4 regions of the Wenzhouxiangella sp. XN24 genome follow, and region 2 is predicted to be linked to each of the others. Evidence: predicted binding sites of a transcription regulator. Region 2 holds the regulator's gene; each other region holds the start of a gene.
What was found. Region 2 encodes sigma-54, which starts transcription at its own class of promoters, with help from an activator protein. Its sites were predicted from a motif close to TGGCANGNTNCNTGCTT; they were not measured.
Positions count from the first base shown of each region.

Region 1 (7,097 bases), on a different contig from region 2:
GCTCGACACCGACGGCGACGGCGTGCCGGAGTACGATGTGTTCAACATCGCGCGCAATTTCCTGGGATTCCCCGGAGATTGGCGCACCGTGACATTCGCGGTGGACGTGAGCACCGGCCTTGGCAACGTCTTCTTCTTTACCGAGCACGCGCACAATTCTGCGAACCAGGTGCTGCTGGTGTGCAATACGCAGATCGGCAACCAGGCGCTGTTCGCGCCCATGAACGCGCTGGCGTACGTGGACGACGTGTCTTTCGGTGGCTCGTTCAACGCGGCACCGACGGTGTTCGCGCCCCTGGGCGAGCGTTTCTTCACGCCTGACCTGACCGACCTGTCTCCCGGCCAGAGCGGCCAGATGACCGTGCTCGACTTCGGCGCTGCCGGAAACAACCCGGGCGAGCTCGGCCTGCTGCTGATCACCAACGGTGACCGGGGGGCCGGTGCCCACGGCGGTGCTACGGCGGAGACCGAGGCGATCCTGTTCCAGGAGGCGCCGCCACCGGCGGCGGCCGCCCCCGCGCCGCGACCTCGGGGTCGTCGCTAACGGCCGAGTGCTACATGCTGCCAGCCACGGCTGTCAGGACTTTGGAGGCCCCTCTTCGGAGGGGCCTTTTTTATTCCCGCCGTGCGGCCCGGGACGGCCGAGGGCGCAGTGCAGGAAATAGCCCTGCTCCGCGAGACGGTAGTCCAGCGTCGCCTCGCCCGCTGCGATGAGCACGTGCCAGCCGGGCACCAGCGCCTGCGTGTAATTCATGCCGGGCTGCGGGCAGCCCAGCGAACCGTCGTTCCACGTCACGCGGCGCGAATCGGCCACCTCGAGCGACGCCTGCGCCAACCCAGTGCGCTTGGCGGCGTCCGCGAGCACCTGCGCGAGCAGCGACTCCGGCGGCAGCGCCTGCTCCCCCGCCGGTGCCGTGGACAACACGCGCTCAGGCAGCGGGCGGGACATCTCCCGTCCCACCAGGCGGGGATCGGTATCGTTGTCGGGCGATTCGGTCACGGCTCCGCAGCCCGTCGGACCGATGGCCAGGCAGAGGACGCCGGCCAGGAGCCGGCCCCTGTGCAGGGAGGCGTTGATGGCTTTCATGGTGTTGCGATCCTCGCGTAGGCGTCAGTTGACTCACATGATGGTCCCGGGTCACCGAAGGTCGCAATGGTTGCGCCGCGGGCGATACCCGCGAGCGGCCTCAGCGATGTCGGCGTAGTTTACATTCCGCCGGCCCGTCGCTCTCCGCGCAGAAAGTAAATGTTCGATAACACACACAATTTCTCGTCTGGCATGGATGCTGCTTGAGTCTTCTTTCTTAAGCAGTCGCTTCGACGCGCTGCATAACAAGCCGATTCAAGAACAAGGGAAGGACAGGAGAAATCACATGCGACTTGGGAATTTTCTGAAAGCCGTAGCGGGAGCAGTGCTCCTCGCCATTTCGGCAGGAGCACATGCCGGACCGATCACTATCGAGGGCTTTACCGGTGCCTATGGGTTCGAGAATTGGTCGCCGACGACAATCGGTATCGCCGAGATCGACACAATAGGAATCAAGGGGGAACCCGATGATGAACTCGGACTCACTTGCGAGGACACCTGCAGCATCGAACTCCTGGTTAACTCCAACATCAACGGCAGTGTAAGTTTTTCGTGGGATGTGATTTTGGCAGATCCCTTTTATATCGCCGGGGTTCTCGAATTCGTGCTGAATGGTGTGGCGACGAATATATTCGGCATCACTCAGGTCTTCGATCAGGGCGCACTAGGTTTGGTCAATGAGTTCGGGTCCGGCACCTTCGATATTCTCGCCGGCGACGTATTTGGCTTCCGTCTCACGGCGCTCGGATTCGATCCCGGCTTCGGAGATCTCGCTGAGCTGGTCATCGGTGATTTCCGCGTCGTGGGCACGGTCCCCGAACCCGGCACCCTGGCGCTCCTGTCGCTCGGCCTGCTGGGCGCCGGCGCGATGCGTAGCCGTCGCCGCGGCTGAGGCTCCACGCAGCAGCTTCGATTCAAGGGCCCCGCGAGCTCAGCCCGCGGGGCCCTTGCTCATTCAGGCCGTGCCGTCGCGCAACTCGCGGCGCAGGATCTTGCCGACATTGGTCTTCGGCAGTTCGTCGCGGAACTCCACCAGCCGCGGGACCTTGTAGCCGGTCAGGCTTTCCCGGCAGAAGGCGATGAGTTCCTTGTCGGTGACGCTCTCGCCGGGCTTGCGGACGATGAACAGCTTCACGATCTCGCCGGACTTCTCGTCCGGAATCCCGACGGCTGCCGCCTCGAGCACCGCGGGGTGCATCACGGCCACGCCCTCGACCTCGTTGGGGTACACGTTGAAACCGGACACCAGGATCATGTCCTTCTTGCGGTCCTCGATGAACACGTAACCCTTGTCGTCCATCCGCCCCATGTCCCCCGAGCGGAACCAGCCGCCCTCGAGCATGACCTTGGCCGTCTCGTCGGGACGGTTCCAGTAGCCGGCCATGACCTGCGGGCCGCGGATGCAGATTTCTCCCACGGCGCCGATGCCAAGGTCGTTGCCTTCCTCGTCCCGGATGCTCACCTCGGTGGACGAGATGGGCAGGCCGATCGAGCCGTTGAAGTCGGTGTTGGTCATCGGGTTGATGCACGCCGCCGGCGAGGTCTCGGTGAGGCCGTAGGCCTCGATCAGCGGCTTGCCGGTCGCTTGCTTCCAGCGTTCCGCGACGGCGCGTTGCACGGCCATGCCGCCGCCGAGGGTGGCTTTCAGCTGGCTGAAATCCACCTCGTCGAAGCCCGGCGTGTTCAGCAGGCCGTTGAACAGCGTGTTGACGCCGGTGATGAAGGTGAACTTCTGCTTCTTCAGTTCCTTGATGAAGCCGGGCATGTCGCGCGGATTCGTGATCAGGATGTTGTTGCCGCCCATGAAGGTGAAGGTGAAGAAGTTCGCCGTCAGCGAGAAGATGTGATACAGCGGCAGCGGCGTGATGACCACCGACTGGCCTTCGGTCACCGTGGCGCTCAGCCAGGCGCGCGCCTGCAGGACGTTGGCGATGATGTTGCGATGGATGAGCACCGCGCCTTTCGCGACGCCGGTCGTGCCGCCGGTGTACTGCAGGAACGCCACGTCCTCGTGGCCAAGGGACGGCCGGTCCATGGTCTGCCACTTGCCCTCTTTCAAAGCCTTGTGGAAGGACACGGCGTCCGGGATGTTCCACTCCGGGACCATCTTCTTCACGCGGCGGATGACGAAATTCACCAGCTGGCGTTTCGGCGCCGGCAGCATGTCGCCGATGGCGGTCACGACCACCGTCTTGATGGCCGTGTTGTTGCGCACCTTGGCCAGCGTGCCGGCGAAGTTCTCGACGATGATGATCGCCTTGGCGCCGGAGTCCTTGAGCTGGTGCTCGAGTTCGCGCGGCGTGTACAGCGGGTTGACGTTGGTGACCGTGAGCCCGGCGCGCAGGATCGCGGCCACCGCCACGGCGTACTGGATGACGTTGGGCATCATCACCGCGACGCGGTCGCCCTTGGACAGCCCGGCATTCTTCTGCAGCCAGGCGCCGAGGTAGCGCGAGCACTGGTCCAGTTCACCGAAGGTGATCGAGTGGCCCATGTTGGTGAAGGCCGGCAGGCTCCGGTACTTCTCGAAGGACTGCTCGAGGAACTCGCGGAGCGACGGGAACTCGTTCACGTCGATCTCCGCGGGCACGCCCTCGGGATATTCTTTCAGCCAGATCTTTTCCATCGTTTCCCCACCGACTCCAGCGTCATTTGTTATGTGTCGTAGTGATCTTACCGTTTAGCAGCGGTTCAAGCGCGGGCCAGACGTTCTCGACGATCACCGGCTGCGCCTGGGCCGTCGGGTGAATCCCGTCCGCCTGCATCAGGCCCGGCTGCAGCGCGACGCCCTCGAGGATGAACGGGATCAGGCCGGTGTCGTACTCTTGCGCGAGTTCGTGGAACACCTCGTGGAAGTCGCTCGTGTAGGCCGGGCCGTAATTCGGCGGGATATGGATGCCCGCCAGGACCACGTCGGCGCCCGCATCTGAAGAAAGTTGAATCATCCTGGCCAGGTTGCGTCGAATCTCCGCTATGGGCAGGGCGCGGAGCCCGTCGTTTCCGCCCAGGGCGATCACCACGATGGACGGTGAATTGCGCTCCAGGGCGCGGGGCAGGCGCGCCAGGCCGCCGCTGGTGGTGTCGCCGCTGATGCTCGCGTTGACGACGCGGTGGGGGTAGCCGTCGGCGGCGAGACGCTCCTGCAGCAGCCGGGGCCAGTTTTCTGTCATGGTGAGGCCATAGCCCGCACTGAGGCTGTCCCCCACAATAAGCACCACGGGCGGCGCAGCGACGGCGGTGCCCGTGAACAGCAAGATCGAGAGTAAAAGGATTCTGTACATGCAACAGGCGACCGGAGCACAGCCGGTTCTCAAGTCCGCAGGGTTGACGAAGAAGGTTAGCAGTCCGGAGGGCGAGCTTACCATCCTGGACCAGGCGGATCTCGAGATTTCCGCGGGCGAGTCCGTGGCGATTCTCGGCCCTTCCGGGGCCGGCAAATCCACCCTGCTGTCGCTGCTGGCGGGCCTAGACCTGCCGACCAGCGGCCAGGTCTGGGTCAACGGCCGCGAGCTGACCGCGCTCGACGAGGACGGGCGCGCCGCGGTCCGCGCCGACCAGGTCGGGTTTGTCTTCCAGTCCTTTCATCTCGTCCCCGCCCTGACGGCTCTCGAGAACGTCATGCTGCCGCTGGAGCTGGCCGGGCGGCCGGATCCGCGTGCCGCGGCGCGCGCCGCACTGGAAGAAGTGGGCCTCGGACCCCGGATCGGCCACTATCCGCGCCAGCTGTCGGGCGGCGAGCGGCAGCGCGTCGCCATCGCCCGGGCCTTCGTCGGCGCCCCGGCCGTGCTGTTCGCCGATGAGCCGACCGGGAACCTCGATTCACGCACGGGGGGGCGGATCGCCGACCTGTTGTTCGGCCTGAATGCCGAGCGCGGCACCACCCTGGTGCTGGTGACCCATGACCGCGTGCTGGCCCAGCGCTGCGACCGGCAGCTCGAGATGGACAGCGGGAGGCTGCTTTGAAAGGGCTGGCCTTCGGTTTGACCCAGGTCCGGCGGGAGTTCAAGTCCGGCGAAGTGCGGGTGCTCGCCGCAGCGCTCGCGCTGGCCGTCGCGGCGATGACGGCGGTCGGCTTCTTTACCGATCGCGTGGCGCAGGGCGTGCAGGCGCGCAGCGCGGAAGTGCTCGCGGCCGACCTCGTGGTCGGCTCGAACCGCCCGATCCCGGCGGAGCACGAGGCGCTGGCCGCCGAGCTGGGCCTCGCGACGGCGCGCACCACGTCCTTCCCGAGCGTCGTGCTGGCCGGCGATGACAGCGCGCTGGCGGACATCGAGGGGGTGTCGGCGAATTACCCCCTGCGCGGCGCGCTCAAGGTCAGCCGCGGGCTGGAGGCGGAGTCGGAAACCGTGCGCGAGGTGCCGCCGCCGGGAGAGGCGTGGGCGGACCCGCGCCTGCTCGCCCGGCTGGATGCCCAGGTCGGCGCCACCGTGCGGGTCGGCCGGGCGGAGCTCGAGATCAGCCGCCTGCTGGATTATCGCCCGGACCAGGGTTTCAGCTTCGCCGAGCTCGCCCCCACCCTGCTGATCAACGAGGCGGACGTGGTCGCCAGCGGCCTCGTCGCACCGGGCAGCCGCGTGTCCTACCGCCTCTTGCTGGCGGGAGACGGGCGCGCGCTGCAGGCCTTTCGCGACCGGGTCATGCTCGGCACGGGCGAGCGGCTGCGCGGCATCGACACGGCGCAGCCCGAGATCGGCAATGCCGTGGAGCGGGCCGGGCGTTTCATCGGCCTGGCCTCGCTGGTCAGCGCCCTGATCGCGGCCGTGGCGGTGGCGATGGCCGCGCGGCGTTTCGCCAGTCGCCGCATGGATACCGTGGCGCTGATGAAGTGCGTCGGCGCCTCGCGACGTTTCGTCCTCACGGCCATGCTGGCGCAGCTGGCCGTGGTGGGCCTTGCGGCCTCACTGCTCGGGCTGGGCCTCGGCTGGGCCGCGCAGGAGGGCCTGGTGTTCATCCTGGCCGACCTGGTCGGCGACGAGTTGCCCGCGCCGACGCTCGCCCCGGCCGTCGGCGGCCTGCTGCTCGCGTTCGTGGTGCTGGGCGGCTTCGCCCTGGTGCCGATCATCGAGCTCTGCCGCACGCCGCCCGGGCGGGTCCTGCGCCGCGACATGCTGCCGCCGGCCGCGGGTCCGTTGCTGGTCTACGGAGCCGCCATAGGCGGCGGTCTCGCGCTGCTCGCCTGGCAGGTGCGCGACGCGGTGCTGGTCGGGTGGCTGGCGCTGGGCACGGCCGCGGTCATGCTGGGCCTCGCCGCCGGCGGCTGGCTGCTGGTCAAGGGGGCGTCGCGATTGCGCGGCGGCGGCGGCGCATGGCGTTACGGCATGGCGAACGTCGGCCGGCGCGGCACGGACAGCATCGTCCAGGTGGGGGCCTTCGGCATCGGCCTGATGGTGCTGTTGCTGCTCACCCTGGTGCGCACGGGGCTGCTCGAGCAGTGGCAGGACACGCTGCCCGCCGATGCGCCGAACCGTTTCCTCATCAACATCCAGCCGCACGAGGCCGAAGGCGTGCGCGAGTTCCTCGCCGAGCGCTTCGGCGGCGGCGAACTGGTGCCGCTGATCCGCGCGCGGCTCACGGAAATCAACGGCGAGCCGGTGGAAGAGATCGAGTTCGCCTCGCCGCGCGCGGAGTCCTTCATCGATCGCGAGTCCAACCTCAGCTGGGCGAGCGAGCCGGCGCCGGACAACCGGGTGGTGGCCGGGCGCTGGTGGCCCCTGGGAGACGAATCGGAGGTGTCCGTCGAGGTCGACTTCGCGCGCGACCTGGGCCTGGAGCTGGGCGACTGGCTGGTCTTCGACGTGGCGGGGGAACGTCTCGAGGCCAAGGTGACCAGCTTGCGGACGGTCCAGTGGGACACGTTCAAGCCGAATTTCTTCATGGTGTTTCCGCCGCAGCTCATGGAGGATTTCCCGCGGACATATATCTCCAGCATCTATGTAGACCGCTCGCTGCGCGGTGACGTGCTGGAGCTGGTGCGGAGCCACCCCAGCGTCACGGTCATCGATCTCGAGGC
Region 1 covers NZ_JAAMFG010000036.1:374,607-381,703, reverse strand. Annotated here, with positions in the region: gene G6032_RS13825 (S8 family serine peptidase) at 1-544, shown strand, start outside; gene G6032_RS13820 (hypothetical protein) at 578-1,087, opposite strand; gene G6032_RS13815 (PEP-CTERM sorting domain-containing protein) at 1,374-1,979, shown strand; gene G6032_RS13810 (long-chain-fatty-acid--CoA ligase) at 2,043-3,713, opposite strand; gene G6032_RS13805 (arylesterase) at 3,736-4,368, opposite strand; gene G6032_RS13800 (ATP-binding cassette domain-containing protein) at 4,367-5,050, shown strand; gene G6032_RS13795 (FtsX-like permease family protein) at 5,047-7,097, shown strand, end outside.
Region 1: G6032_RS13815 (PEP-CTERM sorting domain-containing protein) is a predicted target of sigma-54. The motif match lies at 1,276-1,292, and genes of this name have one in related genera.

Region 2 (7,097 bases):
AAGTGCGCATTCAGCAGGGCGACATGGTGATCTCGGCCGACGTCGCGGAATCGCGCGATCTCGACTTTTCCGACGGCAGCTGGCTGTTCCGCGGCGACGTCCGTATCAGCAGCCCGATGGGCGAAATCGAATCGGAGCGCGCCACGGCGAGCTTCATAGATCATCGTCTCGCTGCGGCCACCGCCGAAGGCGCGCCGGCACGCTTCACGCGAACGCTGCCCGAGCCTGAGCCGCGGGTGGTGCGGGGTACGGCCAATCGCATCACCTACGACCTCTCCGAAGGCATCCTGGAGCTGTCGGGGCAGGCGGCGTTGCGGGACGGCCTGCGCGAAGTCAGCGGTGGCCGATTGCTCTACCGCATCGCCGAAGACCGGCTCATCGCCAGCGCCGACGATGAAGGCAGCGAACGCGTCCGGATCATCATCACGCCGCCGGGCGACGCGGAGGAAACGCCGGGCGACGATGTTCCCGGCGAGGCGTCCGGGGATCCCGACGAACCGCCGCCCGACGAACCGCCGCCCGACGGGACGAGTGCGCCATGAGAACGCTGCGCGCCGAGGGCATCTCCAAGCGCTATCGCTCGCGGCAGGTGGTGCGCGACCTGTCGCTGTCCATCTCGAGCGGCGAGGTGGTGGGACTGCTCGGGCCGAATGGCGCCGGGAAGACCACGGCGTTTTACATGATCGTCGGGCTCGTGCCCTGCGACAGCGGCCGCATCCTGCTCGACGACACCGAACTCACGGCCTTGCCGATGCATCGCCGGGCGCGCCTCGGCGTCGGCTACCTGCCCCAGGAGGCCTCGGTGTTTCGTGGGCTGACGGTGGAACAGAACGTGCTCGGCGTGCTCCAGACACGCAAGGACCTCGACACGCTCGGTCGGCGACAGGCACTGGAAGAGCTGCTCGAGGAACTCAATATCGGCCATATCCGCGACGGCAAGGGCCTGAGCCTTTCCGGGGGTGAGCGCCGCCGGGTCGAGATTGCCCGCGCGCTGGCCGCCGAGCCCGCTTTCATCCTGCTGGACGAGCCGTTCGCCGGCGTCGACCCGATCTCCGTCATCGACATCCAGCGCATCATCGGGCAGCTGCGCGACCGGGGCATCGGTGTGCTGATCACGGATCATAACGTGCGGGAAACACTCGGTATTTGCGGCCGCGCTTTCATCCTCAACGCCGGCGAGGTCATCGCGTCCGGCACTGCAGATGAGATACTGGCCAACCGGCAGGTTCGCGAGGTCTACCTCGGCGAGCACTTCCGCCTGTGATGACCGTTCGATGATGAAGCAATCGCTACAACTCAAACTCGGCCAGCAGCTGACGCTCACGCCCCAGCTGCAGATGGCCATCCGGCTGCTGCAGCTGCCGGTGCTCGATCTGCAGGCCGAACTCCGCGAGGCGCTCGAGAAGAATGTCATGCTCGAGATGGACGACGGCCTGGAACTGGCCCCGGCCAAGGGCGAGCAGAAAACGCCCTCGGATGCATTGCGGGAAACGCCTGCGGCGCAGTCCGCCGAGAGCGGCACGGACACGCCGGAACGGTTCGATGACGATGTGTCCTACGCCGACGTGTCGGATTTCGGCTCGGGTTACAGCGGCTCGGGGCAGGGTCGCGGCGACGGCGAAGACCAGCGGGATTACGCTGACGTCAGCGGCAGCTCCCTGCGCGACCACCTGATCGCACAGCTGGATGTCGCCTTCCCCGAGGGCGACCGGAAATACATCGCCACGATGCTGGTCGATGCGATCGACGACGACGGTTACCTGACGGAAAGCCTCGAGGACATCTGCACCAATCTCGCGCCCGAACTGGTCACCGACGTGGACGAGGTCGAGCGCGTGCTGGCCTGTGTGCAACGCTTCGACCCGCTCGGCGTCGGCGCGCGCGACCTCTCGGAGTGCCTGTTGCTGCAGCTCGCGCCGTTCGCACCGGACACCCCGGACCTGGAACTGGTGCGCCGCCTGGCCTCCGAATGCCTCGTGGAGCTCGGTGAGCAGGATTACGCAACCATACGCCGGCGCCTTGGGTGCAGCGTGGAACAGCTCGAACATGCAGTGGCCTTGCTGCGCTCGCTCAACCCGCGCCCCGGCGGCGCGGCCGACACCCGTCCGCCGGAGTACATCGTCCCGGACGTTTTTGTGCGGCGCGACGAGTCGGGCTGGCGGGTCGACGTCAACCCGGCCATCGCCCCCCGGCTCCGGGTGAACGCAGCCTATGCGGGCAGCCTGGGCCGGGGGGGCGAGTATTCGACGCTGCGGACCCAGCTGCAGGAAGCCCGCTGGCTGGTGAAGAGCCTGGAAATCCGCAACGAGACGCTCATCCGCGTGGCGCGCGCCATCGTCTCCCACCAGGAACAATTCCTCGAACGTGGCGAGGAAGGCATGCGGCCCCTGGTGCTGCGCGAGATCGCCGACGCGCTCGAGCTGCACGAATCGACCGTGTCCCGCGCCACGACCGGCAAATATATGCATACGCCGCGGGGGGTCTACGAATTCAGGTACTTCTTCTCCAGCCAGGTATCCGGCAGCGACGGGGAGAGCATTTCGTCCACGGCCATCCGTGCCCGGATCCGCAAGCTCATTGCCGAAGAGGACCCCGCCAAGCCCCTGTCCGACAGCGCCCTCACCCGTGCACTCGTGCAGGAAGGTATCGAAGTGGCGCGCCGCACAGTCGCCAAGTATCGGGAATCCATGGGATTTCCGTCATCGAACGAACGCCGGCGCGTGACCATCCGCTAGGTCGAAAACCGCTTTCCACGGCGAAAAACCCTCCCTAGCCAGCGTAGCAAGCCAGCCACTAGAATAGGATTGAAACAAGAGCCGCCGTCCAGGACGGTTCCAACACTCCGAAGGAGTCCATCATGCAGATCAACTTGACCGGTCACCACGTCGATATCACCGAGCCGTTGCGCGATTACGTGCATAGCAAGATGGACAAGGTCGTCCGGCATTTTGACAACCTGATCGATGTCCATTGCGTCCTCACCGTCGAGAAGCTCCGTCACCAGGCCGAAGCCACGCTGCGCGTCGCGGGCGACACCCTGCATGCGGCCGCGGTGGAAGAAGACATGTATGCCGCGATCGACGGCATGATCGACCGCCTCGACCGCCAGGTTCGTCGCCACAAGGACAAGCTGACGGATCACCACAACGGGGCCGGGCGCCCGCGCAGCGCCTGAGTCCACGCCCCCTCCACCCCGGTGCCCCCATGACCTTCCAATCCCTCCTGCTGCCCGGCCGCGTGCTCTGCAACGTCGAAGCCCGCAGCAAGAAACACGCGCTGGACGTGCTCAGCGAACTGCTGTCCTCCGCGACCGATATCGACCAGGGCGATGTGTTCCAGAGCCTCATCAAGCGGGAAAAACTCGGTTGCACGGCCATCGAGAACGGCATCGCGATCCCCCATGGACGGCTGCCCGATCTCGAAGAGCCGATCGGGGCTTTCCTGAAGCTGTCGCGCCCGGTGGATTTCGACATGCCCGACCGCGAACCCGTCGACCTGATCTTCGGCCTGCTCGTGCCTGCGCCGGCGGACAATGCCGGCTGCCATCACGAGGAAGTCTCGCTGGTGGCGACCGCGTTTGCCGACCGCACGCTGGCGACCGCCCTGCGGGGCGCCACTTCGAGCCGGGCGATCTACGAACTGCTGACCGCGCCGGACCCTGCGCGACGGGCCGCCGCGTCATGACCAGCGGGCGCTGACGATGGAACTCGTGATCGTCAGCGGCCTGTCGGGTTCCGGCAAAAGCGTTGCGCTGGCCATGCTCGAGGATCTCGAGTGGTACACGCTCGACAACGTGCCGGCGCGGATCCTCTCGATGGTGGTCACCGAACTGGTCGAAGGCGACGATGCCAAGTTCAACCGGCTGGCCATCGGCCTGGATACGCGGCCCCGCCCCGAGGACCTGCCGGTGACCCGCAGGCTCCTGGCCGATCTGCGCGAACGGGGGATCCACTGCCAGCTGGTGTTCCTGCATGCCTCCGAGCCCGTGCTCGTCCAACGCTACCTGGATACGCGGCGCCGGCATCCCCACACCCCCGACGACGACGGCGACCGGACGCTGGCCGAAGCGATCCGCTTCGAACAGAACCTGCTCGCACCGCTGGCCGAGTCGGCGGACTTCGTGCTGGACACGAGCACGATGAGCGTCCACGAGCTCCGCGACCTGGTGCGCGACCGGGTGGCAAAGCAACCGCGCAACCAGGTCTCGCTGCAGTTCGAGTCCTTCGGCTTCCGCCAGGGCATTCCCAAGGACGCGGACTTCGTCTTCGATGCCCGCTTCCTGCCGAATCCCTACTGGGAACCGGCCCTGCGCGCCCTGACCGGGCGCGAGGCCGGCGTGGTCGATTTCCTCGCGGCCCGCGCCGAAGTCCAGGCCTACCTGGATGACATCACGCGGTTCCTGGGCACCTGGCTGGGCCACATCGAAGCGGCGAACCGCAGTTACCTGACCGTGGCGATCGGCTGCACCGGCGGACGCCACCGCTCCGTGTACCTGGCCGAACGCCTCGCCGAACGTTTCCAGGACGAGTTTCCCGGCGTGACGGTGCGGCACACCGGGCTGGAACGGCTGGCCAGGAGTGCGATGGCGCCGGGTTCGCGGAATCCGTAGCATCGCGTCGCGCGAAACCTCGTACCTGCTCCTTCGAAACAGGACAAGATCATGAACCGACTGCCGTCTTTCGCCCTTGCGCTGCTGCTTTGCGCGACGCTCGTATCGCCCGTGGCGCAGGGTTCGCCGGCCGAGGGATCGCCGGCCCCGGATTTCGCGTTGCCCGACCAGGAAGGGGAGGTCCGCCGCCTGGCGGATTACAGCGGCAAGTGGCTGGTGCTGTACTTCTATCCGAAAGACGATACGCCCGGCTGCACGACGCAGGCTTGCGAGTTCCGCGACAACATCTTCGCCTTCCGCAACAACGGCGCGGAAATCGTCGGCATCAGCCTGGATGACGTCGAGACACACGAGGCGTTTGCCGCCAAGCACGGCCTGCCCTTCACGCTGCTTGCAGACACTGGCGGCGCCACCGCCGAGCGATACGGCGTATTGCGCAACTTCGGGCTCGTCAAGCTCGCCAGCCGCCAGACTTTTCTCATTTCGCCGGACGGCGTCGTGGCGCGCCACTACGAGAAGGTCGATGTGAACAAGCACTCGGAGGAAGTCCTGAGCGACATCGTCGCGCTCAGCGGCGGGGGCTGATTCAACCCCGCCGCGGCCCGGCACGGACTCGGTGTGGCGCACCCCGGGACGCCTTTCCGCGGCATCGCGCTTGACCCCCCGCCGCGCGTTTAACTATCGTGCATGCCTGCACTTGCCAGGCTGCCGCCCGTGCCCTCCGGAATCCTGAAATTTTTTCCCATCGTCCACTGGGTGCGCCTGACCACCCGGAAGGACCTGGCGGCGGATATTTTTGCCGGCGCCATCACGACCGTGTTGCTCGTGCCCCAGGGCCTGGCCTACGCGATGATCGCGGGTCTGCCGCCGGTCGTCGGCCTGTACGCATCGATTCTGCCGGCGGTGCTCTACGCCCTGCTCGGCACCAGCCGCGACCTTTCCATCGGCCCGACGTCGATCGCGGCGATCATGGTGGCCGCCGCCATGGCGGGTGCCGGGGCGGGCATCGACCCGGTCGCGGGCGCGGTCATCCTGTCCGCCTTGTCGGGCCTGATCCTGCTCGCCATGGGCATCATCAAGCTCGGCGTGTTTGCCAACCTGCTCAGCCAGCCCGTGCTGACCGGTTTTTCCAGCGGCGCGGCCATCGTCATCATGGCCGACCAGCTGCGTCACTTCGCCGGCATCGAGTTGCCCTCGGGCCTGCAGCCACACGAAATGCTCGCCTACCTCGGCGGCCGGGCCGCGATTCTGAATCCCCAGACCCTCGTCCTCGGCGGCGTCGCACTCGGCTTCCTGCTGCTGACGATCGGCACGGTGCGCGGCGGCCGGCGGCGCCACGTCATGTTCGCGCGTTTCTCCCCGGTGCTGGTGCTGGTGCTCGGGGCTATCGCCGTATGGGGCCTGGGGCTGGAGCGCGTGCCGGTGGTCGGCGAGATCAGCGCGCGTCCACCCGTGCTGGACATCACCATGCCCGGCGCCGGCGCATGGATCGCGCTGCTGCCATCGGCCGCGCTGATCAGCATCATCGTGTTCGTCGAGAGCGTGAGCATCAGCAAGTACCTGGCGGGCCGGCGACGCCAGTCGATCGATGCCGACCAGGAACTGCTCGCGCTGGGCAGCGCCAACGTCGGCTCCGCCCTCTCCGGCGCCCTGCCCGTCGCGGGCAGCTTCAGCCGCAGCATGGTGAATTTCAATTCCGGCGCCCACAGCCAGCTCGCCTCCATATTCCTGGCGCTGTTCACCGCCGCCACGCTGCTGCTCTTCACGCCGGCCTTCAGCGGCCTGCCGAAGGCCGTGCTCGCGGCGGTCATTATCGTCGCCGTCGCCGGGCTGGTCGACCTGCGGTCGATCCCCGAGACCTGGCGCTACAGCAAGGCGGACGGAGCCTCCAACCTCGTCACCTTCCTCGGGGTGCTCGCCTATGGCGTCGAGGCCGGACTCGTGATGGGCGTGCTGCTGTCGGTGCTCCTGTACCTGTGGCGCACCGGACATCCCAACATCGCCATCGTCGGACGACTGCCGCACTCCACCGAGTTCCGCAGCATCGAGCGCCACAAGGTGGAGACCTGGCCGGACATCCTGCTCGTGCGTGTAGACGAAAATCTCTACTTCGCCAACGTCGGCCATGTGCAGGACATGCTGACGCGGGAGTTCCAGAAACGCCCCGGGGTGCAACACCTGGTGCTGGTGATGAGCGGCGTGGGCTTCGTCGATTCCAGCGCGTTGAAAGTGCTGCAGGTGGCGATCGACACGCTGCGGGAGTCGGGCGTCACCATCCATCTCGCCGACGTGAAGGGCCCGGTGCTGGACCGCCTGCGCCGTACCCGAATCTTCGAGCACATGGCGCCCGGCCAGGTGTTCCCCACGCCGCAGGCGGCGGTCACCGCGCTGACGCGGGCCGCGGAACGCGAGAAGGAACTGATCCCGATCTAGGCCCGGGAAGGCCACCCACCAGGAAAGGACCGGGCCCTGCGGCTAGGCCGGCGCC
Region 2 covers NZ_JAAMFG010000021.1:199,151-206,247, reverse strand. Annotated here, with positions in the region: gene G6032_RS02325 (LptA/OstA family protein) at 1-542, shown strand, start outside; gene lptB (LPS export ABC transporter ATP-binding protein) at 539-1,264, shown strand; gene G6032_RS02315 (RNA polymerase factor sigma-54) at 1,275-2,735, shown strand; gene raiA (ribosome-associated translation inhibitor RaiA) at 2,858-3,175, shown strand; gene G6032_RS02305 (PTS sugar transporter subunit IIA) at 3,205-3,684, shown strand; gene rapZ (RNase adapter RapZ) at 3,701-4,609, shown strand; gene G6032_RS02295 (peroxiredoxin) at 4,661-5,194, shown strand; gene sulP (sulfate permease) at 5,324-7,042, shown strand; gene pyk (pyruvate kinase) at 7,085-7,097, opposite strand, start outside.

Region 3 (7,097 bases), on a different contig from region 2:
AACCTGCGTACAACTCGGCGACCGCTACACCGTAAGCGGTGGCGCTGTTATTGCTCCCGCTGAATTCGAGCCCGGCGACTACAAGACTCCCGGGTGGGACTCGTCCGACCCGGACAAGACGTTGTCATATAACGTGACCAGCAGTAAAAATGTGCCTCCGGGCGCAATCAGTAAGATCGTCATCTCCGACCTGGACGGCGCGTTCGATTTCTACTGGGGATCGGTGGACTCGTACAACGTGGTGACGTTCTTCTCCGGCGGTAGCAACGTCCTGGCCATCACTGGCACGACGCTGAGTTCTATTGGTGGGGGCACCGCGAACAATTTCGGTTTCGATGCCTACGTCAGTTTCGTCGGCAAGTTTGATAAAGTTGAACTCTCAAGCGCCAACGGCGTCGCCTTCGAGGTGGCAACTGCTGTACCGGAGCCTGGCACACTGGCTCTGTTGGGACTTGGCCTGATCGGCGTTGGCTTCGCGCGTAGACGCGCTGCTGCCTGAACTGATTCGGAAGGACGGGTTTCCGTCGATCCGTAGACCGACGCAAAAGCCCCCTGCAACGAAGTTGCAGGGGGCTTTTCTTTTTCGAGCCACACCTTTGCAAGAATGATGGCGTCGCTCGCGTCGGCTATACCAAGGCATTTCACCGCAATGCCCCCCCGGAGTGCGATTCAGGCTTTAAGCGAGTTGACCGGCCTTAGAAGCCGTTTTTACCCAAGAGAAATCCATTCTAAGCCTTCTAAAAAGGGCGTATTTTGCCCTTTCTCTATTTATTTCATACACTTACTACGGTCCGACCCCAACCAGCCAACCAGAGTGTGACCCCCGTCACACTTCCCATCTCTCCCCCCAAACCCGCGCCAAATACCTATTGCACCCCACCCCGACCGGGCGTAGAACTACCCCCACTGACAAGGGCAAACTCGTCGAAAGGCGGGGACGCAAAGCCACCGGTCTAAGGGACAAGGTCCTACGACAGCGGGGTTGCCAAAGAACCGGATCGCGCTACTCCCCCTCCCAGGGCGCCCTCCAGCCAAACGGCAACCTCCTGTACCAAAGACCCCCGAACGGCCAAGCCTCTCGGCGGTTTCCCCTGTCGGTACATCCCGGAAACGGGCGATACGTAAAGACTTACGAAAGTCGAGGCCACTGAAAAAGGCAAACTCACTGAAAGGTGAGGACGCAAAGCCACCGGTCTAAGGAACCCAACGCAGGGTTCTACGATAGCGGGGCCGCCAGAAAACATGGAAAGACATTCTTCATATCTCAGGCTGCAACGCCGCTCCAGGTTAGCGAGCCTCTTTCCCTCTCCGGCGCGTCCGATCCGGCGCGGTCCTGTCCGCGCACTGCAATGCACTGCTACCCGTGAGTTCAACTTTTCCGTGGCCATGATGCGAAGCGAGGTTTCGCCATGGCTACCTGGAACACACTTCTAAAGTCGCGTTTCACCGCACTGACGGTTGCATTCCTGCTGACGACGCTGAGCGGCTGCGGCAGCGAGAGCGATGACACCGCGGCGGCCGTGACGCCGCCGCCGCCAAGCAGCACGACGCCGCCCCCCAGCACGACCCCGCCAATCGATCCCGAGGTCGAAACCCACATCACCGGCAGCGTCGGCGACGGCCCCATCATCGGCGCCCGCGTCCGCGTCCTCGCCAACACCGGCCTCCTGCTCAGCGAAAGCACCAGCGGCAGCACCGCCGACTACGACGTCAGGATCAAGACCCAGGGCAAGCATTACGCACTCACGATTCGCGCCGACCAGGGCACCGACCTCGTCACCGGACTCGCTCCCGATTTCGAACTGGTCGCCGTCCTGCATAGCCCGTCGAACCGCACCGTCAAGAACCTGAACCCCTTCTCGACGCTGATCTTCGAAGCCGCCCGCATGAACGGCGGCGTCAGCAACGAGACCGTCACTGCCGCCAGCCACGCCGTCGTCACGCGCTACGGCTTCGGTCTCGACACGGCGGTGATCGCCGATCCCGTCGAGACCCCGATCACCGACGAAAACATCCACATGATCGTCCGCTCCAGCGAAACGCTCGGCGAAATGATCCGTCGCACCCGCGATGCCATGACCGCTACCGGCAGCACCATGGACGGGGACGCCATCATGCAGGCCCTCGCGTCCGACCTGATCGACGGCTGGATCGACGGCATGGGCGGCCTCGAAAGCCGCTCCCGGATCGCCGCGGTCGCCAACGTCGCCAGCGCAGCCGTCCTGCTCGAGACCATGAGCAACGAATTGCGCGTGTACGACGTGAATGCGACCGACGCGATGGACCAGGCCGTGCGCCAGGTCCGCCCCAACGCCGACCCGGACGCCTCGGTCAGCACCCTGCCGATCCCCGCGACGGCGTTCGTCCAGGCCAGCCGCCTGCTGCGCGCTGCACAACAGATCAACAACGATCCGGCCATCGCGGCGGCCATTTCGGTCATGGACGCGGCCGCACCCGGCACGAGTCCTGTCGACCTCGCCGCGCAGCTCCCCGCCGACCTGCAGACGGCCCTGCGCCAGGCGACGCTCGACACCGCATATGCGCCCGAGGCGCAGGTGGACGCGATCAACGCCCAGGCCCGCGTGGCGGCACCTCAAGAACCGACCCCGGAACCGACCCCGGAACCGACCCCGGAACCGACCCCGGAACCGACCCCGGAACCGACCCCTGAGCCCGACCCCGAGCCGACCCCTGAGCCCGACCCCGAGCCGACCCCTGAGCCCGACCCCGAGCCGACTCCTGAGCCTGAGCCCGACCCCGAGCCGATCCCGGATCCGGTCCCTGTCAACCAGGCTCCCCAGATCTCCGGCACGCCTGCGACCACCGAGCTGCAGGTCAACGACGGGTGGAACTTCACGCCAAACGCGTCTGACCCCGAGGGCGATCCGCTGACCTTCTCGGTCACCGGTAAGCCCAGGTGGATGAGCCTGAACGCCTCGAACGGACACCTGCAGGGCACCCCCGGCGTCGGCGATGTCGGTACCACCGGACCGATCACGATCTCCGTGACCGACGGCGAGTACACCGTCAGCCTCCCGGCATTCACCCTGACGGTGCTTGCGCCGCCGCCGGTCACCGGCTCGGCCACACTGAGCTGGGCCCCGCCGACCGAGCGCGTGGACGGCTCGGCGATGGGCACGGTCGCCAGTTACAAGATCTACTACAGCCTCAACGGCTCGCAGCTGGACCAGGTCATCACACTGCCCGGCGGCACGACCAGCCACCAGATCCAGGACCTCGGTCAGGGCACGTGGTATTTCGCGGTCACCGCCATATGCGCCGATGGTCTCGAAAGCACCAAGTCAGCCGTCGTGAGCAAGACGATCCAGTAACGGTCTCGGGAGCAGTGCAACGGTCCCCTGGGACCGGTTCCCATGCGCGGGCTGCGCGAGTGGCCCGCGCATTTTTTTGGCCGGGGAAAAGTGTGACGTGGCTCACGTCGGCGGACTTTACAGACCCGGCTGCGGGGCGCGATGGGTAAATTCATAAAATGATGTTTTTATTCGTTATTTTCGAGTTGGCACGCCTTGTGCATCATGAAACGCAACTAAGTAATTCGTTCGTGACCCAAGGTAACATCCATGATTCGCAAGTCATCCCTTTTCGCTCTCTCCGCCGTCGCAGCCCTGGCTGTTGCCGGTGTTGCCCATGCCGGCCCAATTACCTACCAGATCAGCGCCAACGACCTGACTGCTGCCAAGAATGCCGAACTGGCCTTCCTGAGCACCCTCCAGGCGGGTTACACCACCGAGGATTTCGAAGACGTCGCCGACGTTGACGATAACACCCAATACCTGTCGATCATGACGTCTGTCGGCGAATTCGTAAGCGAAGTGCCGGGCACGGGCGGGGCGTGCGACAACGTGTCCATGGGCTACGACTGCGATGAGGGCCTCGCCATTCTGAACGGAGACCCCGGCACGAACCCGTTCTCCGGCCGCTTTAATACCACGGACCCGGGTAACAAGTGGCTCGACAGCTTCGACGCCCAGAAATTCCTGTTCAATGTGGCGGCGGGCAACAATGCCGTGGGTTTCTTCATCACAGACCCCAACGATGCTGGCGGGAGCTTCGATTTCGAAACCACTGACGGCACGTTTACCTTGTCGATCGATGACATCTTCAAAGGCAAGCTTGGCAACAAGGGCGTGTTCTACGTGTCCTTCTTCTCTGAGTTGGACATCGAGAGCATCCGGATTGTCACCAACAACGGGAACGACGGCTTCGGCGTCGACGACGTTACCGTCGGTCGCGTGCCCGAGCCCGGCACCCTCGCCCTCCTCGGTCTCGGCCTGCTGGGCGCCGGGATGATGCGCCGCCGCGGCTAGACACAGACACGTCTACGACTCCTTGGAGTCGACCTTGCAAGGGCCCCTTTCGGGGCCCTTTCTTTTTCGGACTTAGCCGACGCCCACGACGCCCGGGCCGAGTCGCACCCTCTCATCCTCATCCGCGCTGTCCCAACCCAGCGCCCGCGCAAATCTGCGCACGCCCCAACCACCAAAACGTCCTCGGACACGCGAAAACACACCCCCAAGGAAGCTGATTTCCGCATAGCAGCACGGATTTGCCCACGACGGTTCATGCCAAATCTAGAAAAACGCCACAACAGCACCTCGACAATTGGTTAAAGATTCGCCACAAGCTGCCGATTTATAAGGTGAATCGGGCTTCGAAATCCGACGTTATCCGCGCAACTTTATGTTTGTTAATAAAAATTTCGCCAAACCCTTGTTGTTTGACTTAATTACTGATGCTAGAAAAGCGCATCTTTCAGCCCTACCTGCGCCGGGTGGCGCCTCCTTCCACCCGACCGAGGTCATATGGAACAACGGCAAACGAGCGGTTCGCGATTCGTGCCGATCATCGCCTGCCTGGTGCTGGCGGGATGTTTTGGCGACAACGACATTGCTGGTGCGCCGGGCGGCAACCAGCCTCCCCCGGGCGCCGGACAGCCATCTCCTTCGCCGACCCCGCCGCCTCCGCCAAGCCCGCCCCCGGATACCAATGCGCCGCCGACGATCTCCGGCAGCCCGCCCACCTCGGTCACGGTCGGCGAGCCATGGACCTTCCAGCCCAGCATCGCGGATCCGGATGGTGACCAGCTCACCGTGTCGGCGAGCAACCTGCCGGGCTGGCTTTCACTCGACGCGAGCACCGGCCGGGTACACGGCACCCCCGGCGAGGGTGACGTGCGCAGCTGGAACGGCATCGCGCTCACCGTCAGCGATGGCCAGGCCACGGCGAGCCTGTCGGCGTTTTCTGTCAACGTGGTGGCCCGGGGTGCGGTAACGGGCAATGCAACTTTGAGCTGGAGCGCCCCCACCGAGCGCGCGGACGGTTCACCGATCGGTGAACTCGCCGGCTACGAGGTGCTCTACGGCCAGCAATCCCGCAACTACGACATCGTCATCGAGCTCGATAATCCCGGCGTCACGCGCTACATGATCGAGGGTCTCGGACCCGGCACCTGGTTCTTCGCGGTCAAGGCCGTGACGAAGGACGGGCTGGAAAGCGCCCCGTCACAGGAAGTCAGCAAGACGATCGGCTGATTTGCGAAGCCGGCCAACGTGCAAGATTCGCCGCCGCGCACCTTGCAAGATGCGAAGCCGCCCAACGTGTAAGAATCCTCGACACGCGCGCCGAGGACATCCGGGCCAGGGCTAGCGCGACCCCTGGGCTAGCGCGATCCCTTCCGCCACAGCACCACCTCGGCGGTCTGCAACAGGATCACCAGGTCGAACAGGATCGACTTGTTCTTCACGTAGTACAGGTCGTACTGCAGCTTTTCCAGGGCGTCGTGCTCGGACGCGCCATAGGGGTAGCAGAGCTGCGCCCACCCGGTGATGCCCGGCTTCACGCAATGGCGCTCGCGGTAATAGGGAATCTTTTCAGCGAGCTGCTCGACGAATTCCGGCCGCTCGGGCCGGGGACCCACGAAGCTCATCCGCCCCGCCAGCACGTTGAACAGCTGCGGCAGCTCGTCGATGCGGGTCGCGCGGATGAACCGGCCGACCGAGGTCACGCGCGGGTCGTTCTGCTGCGCCCACTTGGCGCCGTCCTTCTCCGCGTCCTCGCGCATGCTGCGGAACTTGAAGAGCGTGAAGGGCTCACCCTCCAGGCCGACGCGGGTCTGGGCATAAAACACGTTGCCGCGGAAGCCGGATGAGACCCAGATCGCCAGCGCGGTGAGCAGCATCAACGGGGCGGTCAGCACCAGTAGTATCCCCGCGGCAATGAGATCGAGGGTCCGCGTCAGCAAGCGCGCCACGCCGCGGCTGTTGATACCCTCGGAGTAAATCAACCAGCTCGGGTAGAGCATGGACAGCTCGACCTTGCCGCTCTCGCGCTCCATGAAATCCAGTACGTCGGTCACCGGCACGCCAGCCAGCCGGCAATCCAGCAGCTGGTGCACCGGCAGGCCGCGCCGGCGATCTTCCATAGCGACCACCACCTCGTCCACGTCATGTTCCAGCACGAAGTCGCGCAGGGAATCGCCCGTCTGGACCCGCGCCTCGGGCGGCACCTTGGCCGTGGAGCCCTCGGTGGGAACATAGCCGACCACCTGGAAATTGCGCAGATCCTGCCGCACGCGCACGTTCTGGACCTCCGCCGCCTTCGCACCCGCGCCATACACGAGCACCCGGCGCGCGAAGCGCTCCCGGCCGACCACCTGCACGAACACCAGCCGCGAAGTGGCGAGTAGCGGCAGGGCGATGCAGATCGAGAGCGCCAGCGTGCTCCGGTTCAGGGTCAAAGATCCCATGAAAAACATCAGGATGGCCATGGCCAGCGCGCCGATCACGAGCCCTACGACCATGCGGGCGATCACGGAGGCCGTGCGAGCATCGAGCCGGCGGTTGTAGAGGCCCATGGCGACGAGCGCGGACAGCACCACCCCCGCGAACACCAGTGATTCGGTCCACGGGGCGCCCACAGCGGCCCGCAGTTGCTCGATGTCACCGGCGTGCAGGACGACGCCCGCAAGGTGGACCGCCACGCACAACAGCAGGAAGTCCACGGTGCCGATGATCAGGGCCCACAGGTCGATGTTCTGCCCGAAGATCTCCACGGACGTCTTGGAGACGCGCCAGCGG
Region 3 covers NZ_JAAMFG010000034.1:666,378-673,474, forward strand. Annotated here, with positions in the region: gene G6032_RS15495 (PEP-CTERM sorting domain-containing protein) at 1-499, shown strand, start outside; cyclic di-GMP riboswitch class I at 905-990, shown strand; cyclic di-GMP riboswitch class I at 1,146-1,238, shown strand; gene G6032_RS10835 (putative Ig domain-containing protein) at 1,410-3,332, shown strand; gene G6032_RS10840 (PEP-CTERM sorting domain-containing protein) at 3,582-4,328, shown strand; gene G6032_RS10845 (putative Ig domain-containing protein) at 4,824-5,552, shown strand; gene G6032_RS10850 (TIGR03013 family XrtA/PEP-CTERM system glycosyltransferase) at 5,681-7,097, opposite strand, start outside.
Region 3: G6032_RS10840 (PEP-CTERM sorting domain-containing protein) is a predicted target of sigma-54. The motif match lies at 3,519-3,535, and genes of this name have one in related genera.

Region 4 (7,097 bases), on a different contig from region 2:
TTTTTGCAGCCGCTCCGTCCGCTGGTCGGTGTCCTTGACGAAGCGGGCGCCGACTTTCAGTTCGCCGGTCAGCGGCGCAGGATGCAGGTGAACCAGTTCGAGACTGCATTCCACTTGCTGCTCGCCGAGGAAGTTCAGCAGGCAGCCGCTAATCACCGCGCCCGACTCCAGGCCCGGGTTGCGCGGAAACATCACGTTCAGCCCGCCGGCGGACAAGTCCAGCAACCGGCCGCGCAGGCCGCCACCGCCAGGGCCGAGGATCACCGTGGAATAGTCGTTCAGGTGTCCGGTGAGGACGCGGAAATGCCGGCGGCGCTGGTGATAGCGAACGGAGCCGGGCATGCGGGCCAGGTAGGCCGGGAGACGGTCGCCGGCCTGGACCTCGATGACCTGGGTGGCGAAATCGAGTTGCACGCCGCGCAGCTTGCCGTGCACGTGCATCACCGTGCCGGGCCCGATCCGGGCATGGCCATCCTCGGGGCTGAGTCCGTCCAGCAGCAGGCGCCCCCCGCTCGAGTTCACCTGCAACAGTGCGCTGGTATAGAGCCCGCGCACGCCGGGCAGCGCGACGTTGAGCAGCAGGGGCGGGAAAGTGATCGCACTCAGCAATCCGGCGATCCTTGCCGGGTCGCGCACCGTCTCCGCGGACTCGGCTTGCACGGCACTCGTGCGGCCGGCCTCGTTATCGGCGGGCTCGTCGCGGACGGCAGAAAATTCGCCTTGTTCCAAAGGAACCCTGTCCTCGAGAGAGGCCATGGACGGGCGCCGGGACCGATCAGGCCTGCGCGAGGGACCTGGACCCTCCCGCGGCGCGGGTGTCGCCATGGCTGTCGTACAACGGGACCGCGACGTGATCGCCCCGCAACAGGGCGAGCGCCTTCTCGGTCGCGCCGCGGCTGGCGGCCACGACGCCGCCGTTGATCTGGTTCAGTTGGCGGCAACGCGCGAATGTCGCCTCGAGGCGTTCCCGCAATGCAGGCGCAGCGCCAGGCAATTCCACGAGCGACGCCGCGATCTGCTGCAACTCGAGCAACAGGGCCCGCTTGCGTTCGGCGACGGCCAAGAGGACCTCGGGATCGCGATCGAGCAGCGCCTGCTGTTCATCCAGCAGGGTGGACTCGAGGGCATCGAACACGTCGGCGCAGCGTCGCAGCGAAGGTGAGCCCTGCTGGCGCTCGCCGCCGATCTCCGTACCGTCGCTCATGTCATTCTCCGTTATGTGGTCAGCCTGCCTTCTCGAAGCGGATCAGTGCATCGGCGATCGCGACCGGGTCCGGCTGGTACTGGCCGGAATCGATGGCGGAGCGCAGCTGCGCGACCCTCGCTTCGTCAACTTCCGAGCCCTTGGCGGCCTCGGCGGACAGGTTGGCGAATTTTTGCGCAGTTTCCGTCAGTGTGACTTTTTCGCCCGTGCCTTCCCGGCCGGCGGCCTCCGGCTGGCTCGCCGGTTTTCCGGCGCCTCCGCCATTGAGCACCCCGCCGCTCCGGCGCGGTTCCATCGGGTTTAAACCCTTGATGTCATTAGTCATCGGTACGGCCTCGAACTCGCATAAAATGCCTCCACGAGCATGGTATCGGCATTTTCCGAGATAACTTTAGCCGTCATGTCGATCACCGGACGCGGCCCAGGCCCGCCAGTCCCATGATCACGAGTCCTTCTCCGCCCACGGTGCCCTCCACGACCCGCCGGGTGGCCAGGTTGCGCACCCGCACCCGCTCGCCGAGCGCGCCGCTGGCCAGGGCCTCGCCCTCGACCTGCACGGCGATGGTGCCGCCGGCAGCCTGCAGGACCACGCGCTCGCCGCGCTGCACCAGTTCCGGCGCCGCCGCGATGCCGGGCAGCATCACCATGCCCGCCGACGCCGTGCGACGCAATTGCATGCCCACCAGTTCTTCGATGTCGGTCAGGTAGCCGCCGGGCAGCGTCGCCAGGTCGCGGTTCTCCAGCACCAGGTCGGCCTTGTCCAGTGTCGCGCCGCGATTTCGCGACACCGCCATGACCACCACCGGGCGGTTGACGCTCACGCGCGCGGGCACGAACAGCGACCAGGCCGGGGTGGTGCAGCGCACCCCCACCGCCACCGGCCCGAGCGGCCGCGCGCCGGGCGGCAGGTCCGTCTCGAGCGGAAGGGAACAGGCCGGCAGGCGCAGCCGGGCGTCCAGCCGGCCGACACTGACGCCGACGGTAACGGCGTCGTCGCCGCGCCAGTGGGCATCGGCTTCGGCATGCAGTCGTTGCGAGGCGGCCGCCGCGATCGAGTCCAGCGACTGGATCGCCGTCGCCGCGACGGCGCTCGCGGGCAGCACGGCCGCCATGGCGAGCACATATATAAGGAGGCTTCGGCAAATGTTCATCATGGCCTGCGTCGGTTTTCTGTCGCAACAAGACGTTGACCAGTGATCATGCAAGGTCCATACCAAGCGATTCCCGGCGCCATCCGTCGGCCCGGGCGAACCTCAAGAAATCGCCGGCCGCGCCGACACAATGAAGGCCCATCCATCTGTGAGGTCCCATGCCACGGTCGCTGTCCCAGGTTTCGCCGGAGACCCAGTCGCCGCCGCTGGAGCTGTTGCTGTTCCGCCTCGCGGACGAGCAGCTCTACGGCATCAACGTCTATAAGGTGACCGAGGTCGTGCATTGCCCGCCGTTGCGGCGCATGCCGGGCTCACATGAGGTCGTCGCCGGCATCGCGTCGCTGCGGGGCCACGCGGTGCCGGTGATCGACCTCGGCCATGCCATTGGCCAGGCGCCGGTCGAGCCGACCCCGGAGCGCTACGTGATCCTCACGGAATTCAGCCGCGCGCAGCAGGGCATGCTGGTCAGCGGCGTGGAGCGGATCATTTCGACGCGCTGGGACGCCGTCCGCGCCCCGCCGGGCAAGGGCGGGCCGGGTTTCGTCACCGCGATGACCAGCCTCGACGGCGAGATGGTCGAGATCCTGGACGTGGAGCGCGTCCTCGCCATGCTGTCGCGCGCCGAGGCGGAGATGCCGATCAGGACGGTCGAGAGCGCCCGCGACCGCCTGCCGGAGAACCTGCCGCCGGTGCTCGTGGTGGACGATTCCGCCGTGGCGCGCGGCCAGGTGCAGCGCGCCATGCGCTCCATCGGCGTGGACTGCGTGCTGAAGAACAATGGTCGCGAGGCCCTCGAGCAGCTGCGCACCTGGGCCGAGCTCGGCCCCCTCGAGGATCGCGTCAGCATCCTGATCTCCGACATCGAGATGCCCGAGATGGACGGCTACGGGCTCGTCTCCAGCGTGCGCCAGGACGGGCGCATGGCCAAGCTGAAGATCCTGCTGCATTCCTCGCTCAGCGGCCGCTCGAACGAGGATCGCGCGCGCAATTCCGGCGCCGATCGCTTCCTCGCCAAGTTCCGTCCCGAGGAGCTCGCCGCCGCCGTGATCGAGCACCTCGCACTCCCGGCCTAGCCTTCGCCGGGCGGCAAGCCCTTGCCGCCCCGGCGGCAAGCGCTGGTCACCGTCGCCGCCCCGCGCCGCCGCATTCCCGTCAAAAAACCGTCGCCACGCCGCTCCTGCGGCCCGCTCGCCCCGACTCGGCCTAGAAAAAACAACGCGTTCCGGGGGTTTCCGGGGCTTTGGCACGTCGTTTGCATCAGTTCCGCCGAGCCCGTCCGTCAACGGGCAGACCGGAGGACAGCGAGCATGAGTTCAATTACGGATCGCGCCCTAGGCATCCACACGCAGGCCCTCGAGGTCGCCTCGCGGCGCCTGGAGTTGCTGGCGTCGAACATCGCCAACGCCGACACGCCCGGCTACAAGGCGCGCGACCTCGATTTCCGTGCCCTGCTGAACCAGGCCAGCAACGACCAGGCCGCCGCGCGGATCACGACGACCCGGGCGGGGCACATCGCGACGACGCCCGCCGCCGGCGGACTCGGCGGTGATGCGCTGTACCGCGTGCCGAACCACGCCTCGCTGGACGGCAACACCGTGGACACCCAGCAGGAACACGCCGTGTTCGCCGAGAACGCCGTGCGCTACCAGGCCTCGCTCGATTTCATCAACAGCCGGCTCAGCGGGCTGCGTAAAGCGCTCAAGGGGGAGTAATCCATGAACCTCAGCAAGATCTTCGACATCTCCGGTTCGGCGTTGAGCGCCCAGACCACGCGGCTCAACACCATCGCCAGCAACCTGGCGAATGCCGATACCGCGAGCACCACCCCGGAAGCGGCCTACCGCGCCCGGCACCCGGTGTTCGCCACGGTGCTGCAGGAGGCGACCGGCGCGGGCCAGTCCACCGGCCAGCCCGCCGCCAGCGTCCGGATCGCGGGCATCGTCGAGAGCCAGGCGCCGGCCATTGCGCGCCACGAACCGGGCCACCCGCTGGCCGACGAGAACGGCTACATCTACCTCCCGGCGGTGAACACCGTCGAGCAGATGGCCGACATGATTTCCGCGTCGCGCAGCTACTCCAGCAGCGTCGACGTTTTGACCACCACCAAAGAACTGATGCTGCGCACCCTGCAGCTCGGACGGGGCTGAACGACATGGCAGGCATAGACGCAACAACTCTCGAACAGGCCGGGCTGGCGCGCGCGCCGAAGGCCGACGCCAAGTCGAACGAGGAGCTCGGCCAGGAGCAGTTCCTGGAGCTGATGGTCGCGCAGCTGCGCAACCAGGATCCCTTCAAGCCGCTGGAAAGCGGGGAATTCCTCGGCCAGCTGGCCCAGTTCGGCACGGTGTCCGGCATCTCCGACCTGCAGGCCTCTTTCGAGAGCCTGTCGGGCTCCATGCAGGGCAACCAGGCGCTGCAGGCGGCCGGCCTCGTGGGCCGTTCCGTCTACGTTCCCGCCCAGGAAGCCTGGCTGCAGCCGGGCGGGGCGGTGAGCGGTGCGGTGCAGAACCCCGCCGGGCTCGGCGAGGTGACGGTGGGCGTCTACGACTTCGCCGGCCGCCTCGTGGCGACGGTGCCGGCCGAAGGGACGGGCGAGCGCGCCGCGTTCCGCTGGGACGGCACCAACGACGCGGGCGAGCAGGCGCCGCCGGGCTTCTACGAGATCCGCGCGGTCGGCCGCTCAGGCGGCGAACCGGTCGCCCTCGAGGCGCTGGTCAGCGGCCAGGTCGAAAGCGTGAGCATCGATCGTTTTTCGGGTGCCCTGTCACTGACCGTGACCGGGCTTGGCGTCGTGGACCTCCAGAAGGTCCGCCAGATCGGCTGAACGGCCGCACATAGGTAGCGGGCCGTCACCGACGGCCGCCAACAGGAGTACAGGACTATGCCTTTCAGAACCGCCTTGAGCGGCTTGAACGCCGCCTCCGCCGACCTTCGGGTCACGGGCAACAACATCGCCAACGCCAGCACCACCGGCTTCAAGCAGTCGCGCGCGGAATTCGCCGACGTGTTCGCCGCGTCCTCCAGCGGCATCTCCAGCACGGCCATCGGTACCGGCGTGCGCCTGTCCGGCGTCACGCAGCAATTCGGCCAGGGCAACATCGACTTCACCGGCAACAACCTCGACCTCGCCCTCAACGGCCAGGGCTTCTTCGTCCTCACCGACGGCGGCAGCCAGGTGTTCAGCCGCGCCGGGGCCTTCCAGGTCGATCGCGACGGCTTCGTGGTCAATCCCTCCGGCCAGCGCCTGCAGGCCTATCCGCCGGCCAATGCCGAGGGCACGAGCTTCAGCACCGGCGTGCTGAACGATCTGCAGCTCGACGCCAGCGAGGCGCCGCCACGGGCCACCACCGAGGTCGATGCGACCTTCAACCTGAGCTCCAATGCTGCGGACGTCTCGGCGCTGCCCTTCGACCCCTCCGATCCGGAGACCTTCAACTACACGACCTCGCTGACGACCTACGATTCGCTCGGCCAGTCGCATACGGCGACCCTGTACTTCCGCAACACCGGGCCGCTGTCCTGGGAATCCCACCTGGCGGTCGATGGCGCGGCCGTCGGCGGCGCGGAGCCGCTCACTTTCAATGCCGACGGCACCGTCGCCACCCCGGCGGGCGCCGTCAGCTTCGGCACGCACGACCCGGGCAACGGTGCGGACCTGCTCGACATGGAGTTCGATTTCACGACCGCCACGCAGTTCGGCGCGGTGAGCAACGTCAGCGCGCTGCGCCAGGACGGCTTCACCACGGGGCGCCTGTCGAGCATCGAGATCAGCGACACGGGCGTGATCCAGGCGCGCTTCACGAACGGCCAGTCCACCGCGCTCGGCCAGGTCGCGCTCGCCAACTTCCCGAACCCGCAGGGCCTGCAGCAATTCGGCAACAACGCCTGGGGCGCGTCCTTCGGCGCCGGCGAAGTCGTGCTCGGTTCGGCGGGCAGCGGCAACTTCGGCGCGATCCAGTCGGGCGGCCTCGAGGGTTCCAACGTGGACCTCGCGGCGCAGCTCGTCGGCCTGATCACCGCGCAGCGCAACTTCCAGGCGAACGCGCAGGTGATCAGCACGGCCGACACCGTCACCCAGACCATCATCAACCTCCGCTAGGCGAAGTAAATGGACCGGATGATCTTTTTGGCCATGACCGGGGCGCGCGAGACGATGCTCGCGCAGGCGGGGGTGAGCCACAACCTCGCCAACGCCAACACCATCGGCTTCAAGGCGAGCCTGCAGCAGGCGCAGACCCTGGACGTCGAGGGGCCGGGCCATCCGGCCCGCGCCTACTCCATGGGCCTCGACCGGCTCGCGGACCTGACGCCCGGGTCATTGCAGACCACCGGGCGCGAGCTCGACATCGCCATCGAGGGCGAGGGCTGGATCGCGGTGCAGGCGCCCGACGGCGGCGAAGGCTACACCCGGGCCGGCGACCTGCGGGTGGATCCGCTCGGCCGCCTGACCAACGGCGCCGGGCATCCGGTGATGGGCGAGGGCGGGCCGATCGCGCTGCCGCCCTTCGAGAAACTCGAGATCGGCGGCGACGGCACCGTGACCATCCAGCCGCTCGGCCAGCCGGCCAATGCGCTGGCCACCATCGAGCGCATCCGCCTCGTGAACCCCGACCCGGCCACGCTGCGCCGCGGCGAAGACGGCCTGGTCCGTCCGGAGCCGGGCACGGTCGCGCCGCCGGACGCCGCGGTGCGCCTGCGCACCGGCGTGCTCGAGGGCAGCAACGTCAATACCGTCGGGGCGC
Region 4 covers NZ_JAAMFG010000032.1:4,790-11,886, forward strand. Annotated here, with positions in the region: gene G6032_RS07515 (flagellar brake protein) at 1-729, opposite strand, end outside; gene G6032_RS07520 (flagellar protein FlgN) at 776-1,204, opposite strand; gene flgM (flagellar biosynthesis anti-sigma factor FlgM) at 1,224-1,529, opposite strand; gene flgA (flagellar basal body P-ring formation chaperone FlgA) at 1,612-2,355, opposite strand; gene G6032_RS07535 (chemotaxis protein) at 2,514-3,428, shown strand; gene flgB (flagellar basal body rod protein FlgB) at 3,663-4,067, shown strand; gene flgC (flagellar basal body rod protein FlgC) at 4,071-4,502, shown strand; gene G6032_RS07550 (flagellar hook assembly protein FlgD) at 4,508-5,179, shown strand; gene flgE (flagellar hook protein FlgE) at 5,237-6,454, shown strand; gene G6032_RS07560 (flagellar basal body rod protein FlgF) at 6,464-7,097, shown strand, end outside.
Region 4: flgA (flagellar basal body P-ring formation chaperone FlgA) is a predicted target of sigma-54. The motif match lies at 2,404-2,420, and genes of this name have one in related genera.